2 regions of the uncultured Cloacibacillus sp. genome follow, and region 1 is predicted to be linked to the other one. Evidence: riboswitches for the same ligand, from Rfam matches in the RefSeq annotation. Region 1 holds a riboswitch; the other holds the start of a gene.

What was found. Region 1 has a riboswitch for molybdenum cofactor ahead of ABGT66_RS12325 (molybdopterin-dependent aldehyde oxidoreductase). Riboswitches for the same ligand answer to the same signal wherever they lie in the genome.
Region 2: another riboswitch for molybdenum cofactor. It lies ahead of ABGT66_RS01880 (substrate-binding domain-containing protein); the one in region 1 lies ahead of ABGT66_RS12325 (molybdopterin-dependent aldehyde oxidoreductase).

What each region holds. Positions count from the first base shown of each region.
Region 1 is NZ_CAWUXW010000005.1:216,697-220,949, reverse strand. It holds gene ABGT66_RS12335 (methyltransferase domain-containing protein) at 1-49, opposite strand, end outside; molybdenum cofactor riboswitch at 201-320, shown strand; gene ABGT66_RS12330 (response regulator) at 399-1,094, shown strand; molybdenum cofactor riboswitch at 1,577-1,726, shown strand; gene ABGT66_RS12325 (molybdopterin-dependent aldehyde oxidoreductase) at 1,848-4,253, shown strand, end outside.
Region 2 is NZ_CAWUXW010000001.1:413,962-418,214, forward strand. It holds gene ABGT66_RS01865 (energy-coupling factor ABC transporter ATP-binding protein) at 1-64, opposite strand, end outside; gene ABGT66_RS01870 (substrate-binding domain-containing protein) at 117-956, opposite strand; gene ABGT66_RS01875 (ABC transporter permease) at 997-1,692, opposite strand; gene ABGT66_RS01880 (substrate-binding domain-containing protein) at 1,760-2,611, opposite strand; molybdenum cofactor riboswitch at 2,700-2,817, opposite strand; molybdenum cofactor riboswitch at 3,013-3,133, opposite strand; gene trkA (Trk system potassium transporter TrkA) at 3,294-4,253, shown strand, end outside.

The sequences.
Region 1 (4,253 bases):
AGTCCGCGCTCTTTCTGTATTCCTGCGGATTCCATATCTGATTCGTCATAGAGGGCACCTCTTTCCATGAATTGAGCGAGCGGCTCTTATGTGCGCTTCTATTATATACAACTTGCCGCCGCGGCGCATTTGCGAATCGCGCGGCGGCGCGCGCGCTTGTTGACAAGTGCACCTCAGTTGTTATAATCAAAAGCGGTTAAAAGTGAATAATACCCCGAGCCTGCCGACCTGCGGAAGCGCGCTTCTATGGCGTCAGGCCGATGGGTGCCCGCGGAAACGCCGGCGCCTCCCGTTTGGAAAGGGGAAAAGGATTCATGACTGAGCGCCCGCGCGCCCTTTTCCCGTTCCCGTACCCGCGGGAGCCCCGGCACAAAATACACGAGAGGGGGAACGGAGCGTTGCGCAGCCTGAAAGTCCTCATAGCCGAATCAGACCCGCTGCTTCAAAAATTATATTCCGACGTGATCCTCAACGACACATCCTTCACGCTGCTGAAGAGGGTCGACACCGGGCCGCAGATGTTCGAGGCGATGCGCTGCGTCGACGTCGACCTCGTGCTGCTCGACCTCTACCTCAAGGAGTTCAGCGCCTTCGACGAAATCGACGAGCTGCGCAAGGAGTTCCCGCGCACCGACTACATCGTCGTCTCGTCTGGCGACAACCCGGAGCTCGTGCGCAAAGCGATATGCGCGGGCGTCTTCGAGTTTCTCGTCAAACCCTTCTCGTTCGACCGGCTGCGCGCCGCGCTCAAAAATTACCAGATCTACCATCATTCGCTGACCGGGCGCACGAGCCCGTGGCAGCAGGAGGACATAGACGCGCTCGTCGCGATGAAGACGCACGACCCCTCGTGGGCCAACAACCGCACGATACCGAAGGGGCTGCAGCTCAAGTGCCTCAACGACATCGAGTCCTTCCTCAAGGAGAACGAAGGAACCTTCTCCGCGCAGGAGGTCGGCGACCGCCTCGGCATCTCGCGCTCGACGGCGCGCCGCTATCTTGAATTTCTGACGCTCAGCGAGCGCGTGGTCGTCGAGTACGCCTACCGCCGCGTCGGCCGCCCCGAGAAACGCTACCGCATGGCGCTGCTCTAGCGCTGAATTTACGAAAATCCGATGACTTCACGTCCCGCCGCGAAGCTTACGCGGCGGGACGAATTTTATGCGCGCCTCAGAGCGCCGCGCCGCGCCATAAACGCGCGCCCTTCCCCGCACGAACTGCGCACGCGCCGGAAGCGCGGCAGTCCGCGCGCGCGCCGCGCCGCCCGGCAAACGCGCGCGGCCCGTGCGTAAATTACGCCTGCGCCGTGAGCGCCAGGCGCTTCCGCACGATATTCGTCCTCGCCCTGCGCCGCGCGTCCGCGCGTAAATTGCGCGCGCTTCGCCGAAGCCGCGCCCGCGGCCGTAATTTTGCGCAGCTTCCCCGTGCGCGCCGCTCTTTACAAATTTTCTCCGTGAATTTTAATAAACATAAATCGACCAGAAAGGCGCACAACATTCCTAATTTCAACTAAATATTGCTCATTATTGTGTACTTTCGTATGATTTGTATAGAAAGTTTTGACATTTGTTGCAACGATGTTGCAACCCCGAGCCTCGCCGCCTAAAGCGCAAGCCAAGGAGACGGGGCCAGCGGACGGAAGTCCGCGAGGGCGCGAGCAAAAGCTCCGCGCCTCCCGGGACGCCCGAGGGCGTCCAAATTGGAAAGGGGTACAAGGTCATCCGGCGCCGCCGTACGGCGCGTTTTCCTTCCTTCTTCTCCAATTCGCGCAAAATATCTGTGTTCTTTGGGATTCCCGCCGCGCGCGGGAAAATGGAGAAATTCTATCACGAGAGAGGAGAGCAAATATGGCGAAGGAAATCACAATTCCGGCCGAGGCCAGCTATCATGTCAAGAACCTGATCATCAACGGAGTGCCGAAACGCGTAATCGGCAAGCCCGACGTATCGCTTCTGACGGTGCTCCGCGACCAGCTCAAAATGACGGGGACGAAGCGCGGCTGCGACTGCGGCCAGTGCGGCGTCTGCAACGTAATACTCAACGGCAAGGTCGTCCGCTCCTGCATCACGCGCTGGAAGAACGTGCCCGAGTTCTCGCAGATCACCACAATCGAAGGAATAGGCACGCCGGACAACCTCCACGCGCTCCAGTGGGCCATGATAGTCTGCGGAGCGATTCAGTGCGGCTTCTGCACGCCCGGCTTCATCACGAGCGGCAAGGCGCTCCTCGACCAGAACCCGAACCCGACGCGCGAAGAGGTCCGCGAGTGGTTCAGCAAAAACTGGATGGCCTGCCGCTGCACCGGCTACAAGCAGATAGTCGACGCGGTCATGAAGGCCGCCGCCATCCTGCGCGGCGAGGAAAAAATCGAAGACCTCGCGAAGATGTACAAGCCCGGCGACTCCGTCTGGAACAGCAGCTATCCGCGTCCCTCCGCGATATACAAGGCGACGGGGCTCTGGGACTTCGGCGACGACGACAGGCTGAAGCTGCCCGAGGAATTCCTCTTCGCATATCCCTACGCGCTTGAGGGCGTCCGCCACGCGAAGGTCAACAAAATCGACGTCAGCGAAGCGGAGAAGATGCCCGGCGTATTCAAGGTAGTCACCTACAAGGACGTCAAGGGAACGAACCGCATCCGCGGACAGGTCGGCTGCGACTCCGCGCTCACCGACGGCTGGGAGCGCCGCATAATGGTCGAAGAGGGCGACAAGATTCGCCAGTGGGGCGACGTCGTCGCCATCGTCTGCGCCGACACCGAGACCAACGCGCGCGCCGCGGCGCAGAAAATCAAGGTCGATTACGAGCCGCTGCCCGAGCTCATCGACATCTACCAGGCCAAGGCTCCCGACGCGATAAAGGTCTACGACGACATCGACGGCTACGACGGAATGCCGAACGCGTGGAACAAGCGTATGTTCCAGAAGGGCGACGACCCGAAGGAAGCGCTCGACAACGCCGCCTACGTCGTCGACGACGAGTTCCTCAGCTCGCGCCAGCCGCACATGGTTCTCGAGACGGACTGCGGCTACGCCTATTACGACGAGAACGGCCTTCTCACGATAGCCTCGAAGTCGATATGCGTCTACCGCCACCAGATGATGATTGCGCGCGGCGTCGGCGTCCCGCCGTCGAGAATCCGCGTCATCCAGAACAACCTCGGCGCTTCGTTCGGCTACAAGGTCGCCCCGACCAACGAGCCGTTCCTCGCGATAGCGCTCATCGCCTGCGGACGCCCCGTCTACATGCGCGTCAACATGAAGGAGCACAACGTCCGCACGCCGAAACGCTCGCCGTTCCTCATGCACATCCGCATCGGCGCGGACAAGAGCGGCAAGATAGTCGGAGCCGAGCAGACCTACTGGGTCGACCACGGCCCGTTCAGCGAGTCCGCCAACGACCTCACCAACAAGGGCGGACAGTTCTTCATGGCCCCCTACGCCTACGACAAGATGCGCGTAACGGGCTACACCTGCTGGAGCAACCACCGCTGGAGCGCGGCATTCCGCGCATACGGAGCGCCGCAGACCTACTGGGGCGGCGAAACCGCGATAGACATGCTCGCGAACAAGTGCGGCATCGACCCCTTCGACTTCCGCGAGATGAACCTGCTCGAGTGGGCTCCCTTTACGGAGAACCCGCGCGGACAGTTCCCGTCGGGCTACGCGCCGGAAGTATTCCCGCTTCCCGAAATGATGAAGAAAGCGCGCCCCTACTACGAAGATATGAAAAAGAAAGCCGCCGAGCTCTCCAACGATAAGGTCAAGTACGGCGTCGGAGTCTCGATAGGCATCTACAACTCCAACGACGACGGAGCCGACGAAGCCGCGAGCAACATCGAACTCACGAAAGACGGCGTCACCATCTACAACACCTGGGAAGACCACGGACAGGGCGCCGACATGGGCTGCATAGGCACCGCGCACGAGGCGCTCAAGCCGCTTAACCTGCGTCCCGAGCAGATAAAGCTCGTCCTCTCCGACACAGCGAAGGCCCCGAACAGCGGAGCCGCCGCCGCGAGCCGCTGCCAGGTCATGGTCGGAAACGCCATCATCGACAGCTGCAACAAGCTCCTCGACGCGATGCGCAAGCCCGACGGAACCTACCGCACTTACGACGAGATGATAGCCGAGAACATCCCGACCTTCTACGAAGGCTACACGCAGGCCAAGATACTCCACGCCGACGGCTCGACGGAAGTCTGCTCCGGCAACGATAAGGACACCGGCCTCGGCAAGCCCTTCGGCTTCCAC
Region 2 (4,253 bases), on a different contig from region 1:
GGTTCGGGCGGCCTTTTTCGTAGCTCTGTCTGAGATTATGGATTTCGTAAAGCGGCGTGCTCATGTCGTGAAGCTGCGGGGCGGCGGGAAATCCCGCCGCCTCCGCCGCGCGGGAGTTATTTCCCGTGCTTCTTATTCCATTCGTCGGAGTTCGGGAAGAAGAGCGGCTCCCCGTACTGGTCGACCTTGAAATCCTTGATTATCGTCTGCGCCTCGTCGCCGCAGAGCCAGTCGACGAAGGCCACGACGTCCTTGTTGTTGACGTTCGGGAAGCGCTTCGGGCTCACTTCGATAGCCGCGATGAGGTTGAGCAGTATCGGGTCGCCCTCGACGAGCGGGACGATGTCGATTTTATTCTTCTTCGTGAGGTAGGTGGCGCGGTCCATCAGCGTGTAGGCTCCGCGGCGGTTCGTGAACTCCGTCGTGTGGCCGTTGCCGAGCTTGCCGAGCGAGAAGACCGTGTACCAGGCGTCCTTTTCGCCGTCCGGGGTGATTCCCGCAGCCTTCCAGACGTTCATCTCGGCGACGTGCGTGCCGGACATGTCGCCGCGGCTGACGAACTCGACGTCGGAGGCGGCGATTTTCTTAAACGCCTCGGCGGCGGACTTCATTCCCTTGATTCCCGCGGGGTCGTCCTTCGGGCCGAGGATTACGAAGTCGTTGTACATGATGTCGCGGCGGTTCTGCCCGTAGCCTTCGGCGATGAATTTATCCTCGAGAGCGCGCGCGTGGACGACGACCATGTCGAAGTCCCCGCCCTTCGCCTTTTCGAGCGTCGCGCCCGTTCCGGCCTTTTCGATGACGAATTCCGTCCCCGTCTTAGCCTTGAAGGTCTCGGCGAGCAGCGGGATTATGCCGGCGTCGACGGGGCCGATGGTGCTCGAGAGCTTTATCGTGCCCGCGAAGGCCGGAGAGCATATCAGAAGAGCGGCGAGAGCTATTGCAAACTTTTTCATAAGAAACACACCGTCCGTAATTTTATATTTTTTTGAAGCCTCAGTTCTGGCTCCTGCGGCGCAGGAAGGTCAGCGAAATGTTGAGAAGCAGCGAAATAAGTATGAGGATGACGCCGAGCGCTATGCCGAGCGCGAATTCGCCCTTGCCCGTCTCGAGCGTTATCGCCGTCGTTATCGTGCGCGTGTGCCATTTGATGTTGCCGCCGAGCATCATCGCCGAGCCGACCTCGCCGACGATGCGCCCGAAGGCCGTGAGCGCCGCGACGAGTATCATGAAGCGCGCCTCCCAGAGGCTCGTGAGCGCAAGACGCCCGCCCGACGCGCCGAGCGTCATGAGAGTCTGGCGCAGGCGGCTGTCGAGCCCTTCAATCGCCGCCGCCGTGTAGGCCGCGACTATCGGCGTGCCGAGTATCACCTGGCCTATCGCCATGCCGCGTACCGTGAAGAGCAGCTCCCAGTCGCCGAGCGGGCCGCGCCGCGAAATGAATGCGTAGACGAGCAGCCCGATGACGACGGTCGGAAGCGCGAGCAGCGTGTCCGTCACGGTGCGCACGGCGCGCTTTCCGGGAAAGTCGAAGTATCCTAGCAGAAAGCCCGTGGGAAGGCCGAAGAGCAGGACGCCCGCCATCGACAAGGCCGTGAGCTTGAAGGTGGTCACGACGATGACGGCCGTCTCCTCGTCCATCGTGAGGAGCATTCTGAAGGCCTGTATAAATCCCTCGGCTATGAAGTCCATGCGCGGCTGTCTCCGGATACGTTAAGACGCGCCGCGTGTGGGCGGCGCGTCCGCAAATTCTGCGATATTACTTCGCGGGGTCGGCGTCGGGGAAGAAGAGCTGCTTCCCTTCGAGCTTGAAGTTCGCGATGTCCTGCTGGACCTTCGGCGAGGTGATCCACTCGATGTACTTCACCGCGAGGTCGTGCTTCGCCTCGGGGTGCTTCTCGGGGTTGACCGCCATGACGCTGTACTTGTTGAGAAGCTCGGCGTCTCCCTCGCAGATGATGACGAGGCCCTCGCGTCCGTCGAGACCGGCGTCATACTTGATGAAGGTGCCGCGGTCGGTGAGCGCGTAGCCGCCCTGCTCCTCGGCGATGTTGATCGTCTTGAGCATTCCCTGGCCCGTCTGCACGTACCAAGCGGCCTTGTCGAAGTCCTTCACTCCGGCCTTGTCGAGGAGCTTGAGCTCGGCGGTGTGCGTGCCGGATTTGTCGGCGCGGCTGACGAGCTTCTGCTGCTTCTCGGCTATCGTCGCTATCGCTTCGATGACGGGCTTGCCCTTGACGCCCGCGGGGTCGTTAGCGGGGCCGATGAGGACGAAGTCGTTGTACATAACCTTGCGGCGGTCTACGCCGTAGCCCTCGGCCTCGAACTTGTCTTCCTGCGACGGGGCGTGCGTCAGCACGACGTCGACGTCGCCGTTGCGTCCGAACTCAAGAGCCTTGCCCGTTCCGACCGCGACCCACTGCACGTCGATGCCGGTGTCCTTGAGGCAGATCGGCGCGAGATAGTCGAGCAGTCCGGTGTCGTCGGTGCTCGTCGTCGTCGCCATACGGAGAACGGGCGCCTTGTCGGCCGCGGCCGCGAGCGAGGCGAAAGCCAGCACGCAGACCGCGAGCAGCAGCGCGATTAAAGAACCTTTTTTGTTGATACGCATGGGTATAAACCCCTCCTCGTGAGATTTATGCTGCGTCTACAGCCTTTATGTATCCGTCACGGAAAGAAGGGAGGCGGGTAAGGTACGGCCCGCGGCGCAAAGTCCCCTTTCCGCAGTGGGAGACGGCGACGTTTCCATCGCCGCCCTGACGTCCGGCGCTCATGGCGCAAGCTTTAGAAGGGCCGGATTCAGGGACGCAGGCGCTCGTTTTCCGAAAAGCGCGGACGAGAGCGCCCGTCGCGGCTATTGTACACTATTTAGCTCGTTTTGCGCCACAGTCGGGGACTAAAAAGAACAGAACCCGCGGCGGACGTTGGGGGCGTCCGCCGCGGGCGGAGAAAATTGTGTGATCCGCTGAAAAAAGAAAAAGACCGTCCTCTCGAGAGTACGGCCTTTGTAATATACAATGCAGCCGTTCGCCTTTCCGGAGGGAGGCCGCCGCGTTTCCGCCGTCGACCCTGTCGGCCTGGAGTCCGTAGGCTTTCACCCTTAGGCGCAGCAGGCTCGGAGAACCGTCCATATCCTTTGTCAGTGCTAAAATCTTACAACGAACGCGCGCGGATGGCAAGCGCCGCGCGCGCGCGTAAAAAATCGGTAAAACTGCGCTCCGTCAGAATTTGCAATAAACTGAAAATATCTTATACTGTACCGCACATATCTGCCGAAAAGGGAGAGATTGGCTTTGCGCATCGTAATAGTCGGAGCGGGAGAGGTCGGATACAGCGTAGCGAGGAACCTCTCGGCTGACGGTCACGACATCGTAATAGTCGAAGAAGACGAAGAGCGCGCGGCGCAGGCCGAAGAGACGCTCGACGTAATGGTGGTGAACGGCAACGGCGCGCGGCCCAGCGTGCTCGCGAAGGCGGGGATAACGGGCAAAAAGTCCGACGTCATGATGCTCATCGCCTGCACCAACAGGGACGAGGTCAACCTCATGGCCTGCTGGATAGCGAAGCGCTCGGGCGTGCCGCACGTGATAGCGCGCGCGGTCGGCCTCGAGTTCACAGACAACGAAAGCTGGGCGAACGACCTCGGCATCGACATGCTCGTGTCGCCGGAGCGTTCCGTCGCGAAGGATATAGAAGAGCTGCTCGAAGTGCGCGCGGCTCTGCACACAACGGAAATAGCGGGAGGGCGCGCCGGCATATACCTCTTCCGCGTCGCTCAGGACTCGCCGCTCTGCGGCCTTCCTTTATATGAAATACGCAAACGCAACCCCAAAATGATAATGCTCGTCGTCTGGGTCAAGAGCGGCGAGGACTCCTTCGTCCCGAAGGCATCCTACGCGCTGCAGCCCGGCGACCTCTGCTACACGATGTGCTACCGCTCGCAGATTCTCGAAATCGAGCGCCTCTTCCAGCCCGCGAAGTCGAAGCGGCTGAAGCGCGTATTCATCATCGGCGCGGGAAAGATCGGACATCAGACGGCGGAAAGGCTGCTCGCGCACATACGCGGCATCGACCTGCGCATCGTCGACGAGGACCGCGCGAAGTGCGAGAAGTTCGCGGGCGAGCTGCCGCGCGCGATGATTTTATGCGGCAACGGCGCGGACGCGGAATTCCTTAAATCCGAGGGCATAACGGACGCCGACGGCTGCGTCGCCGCGACGGAGCACGACGAGACGAACCTCATGCTCGCGGTA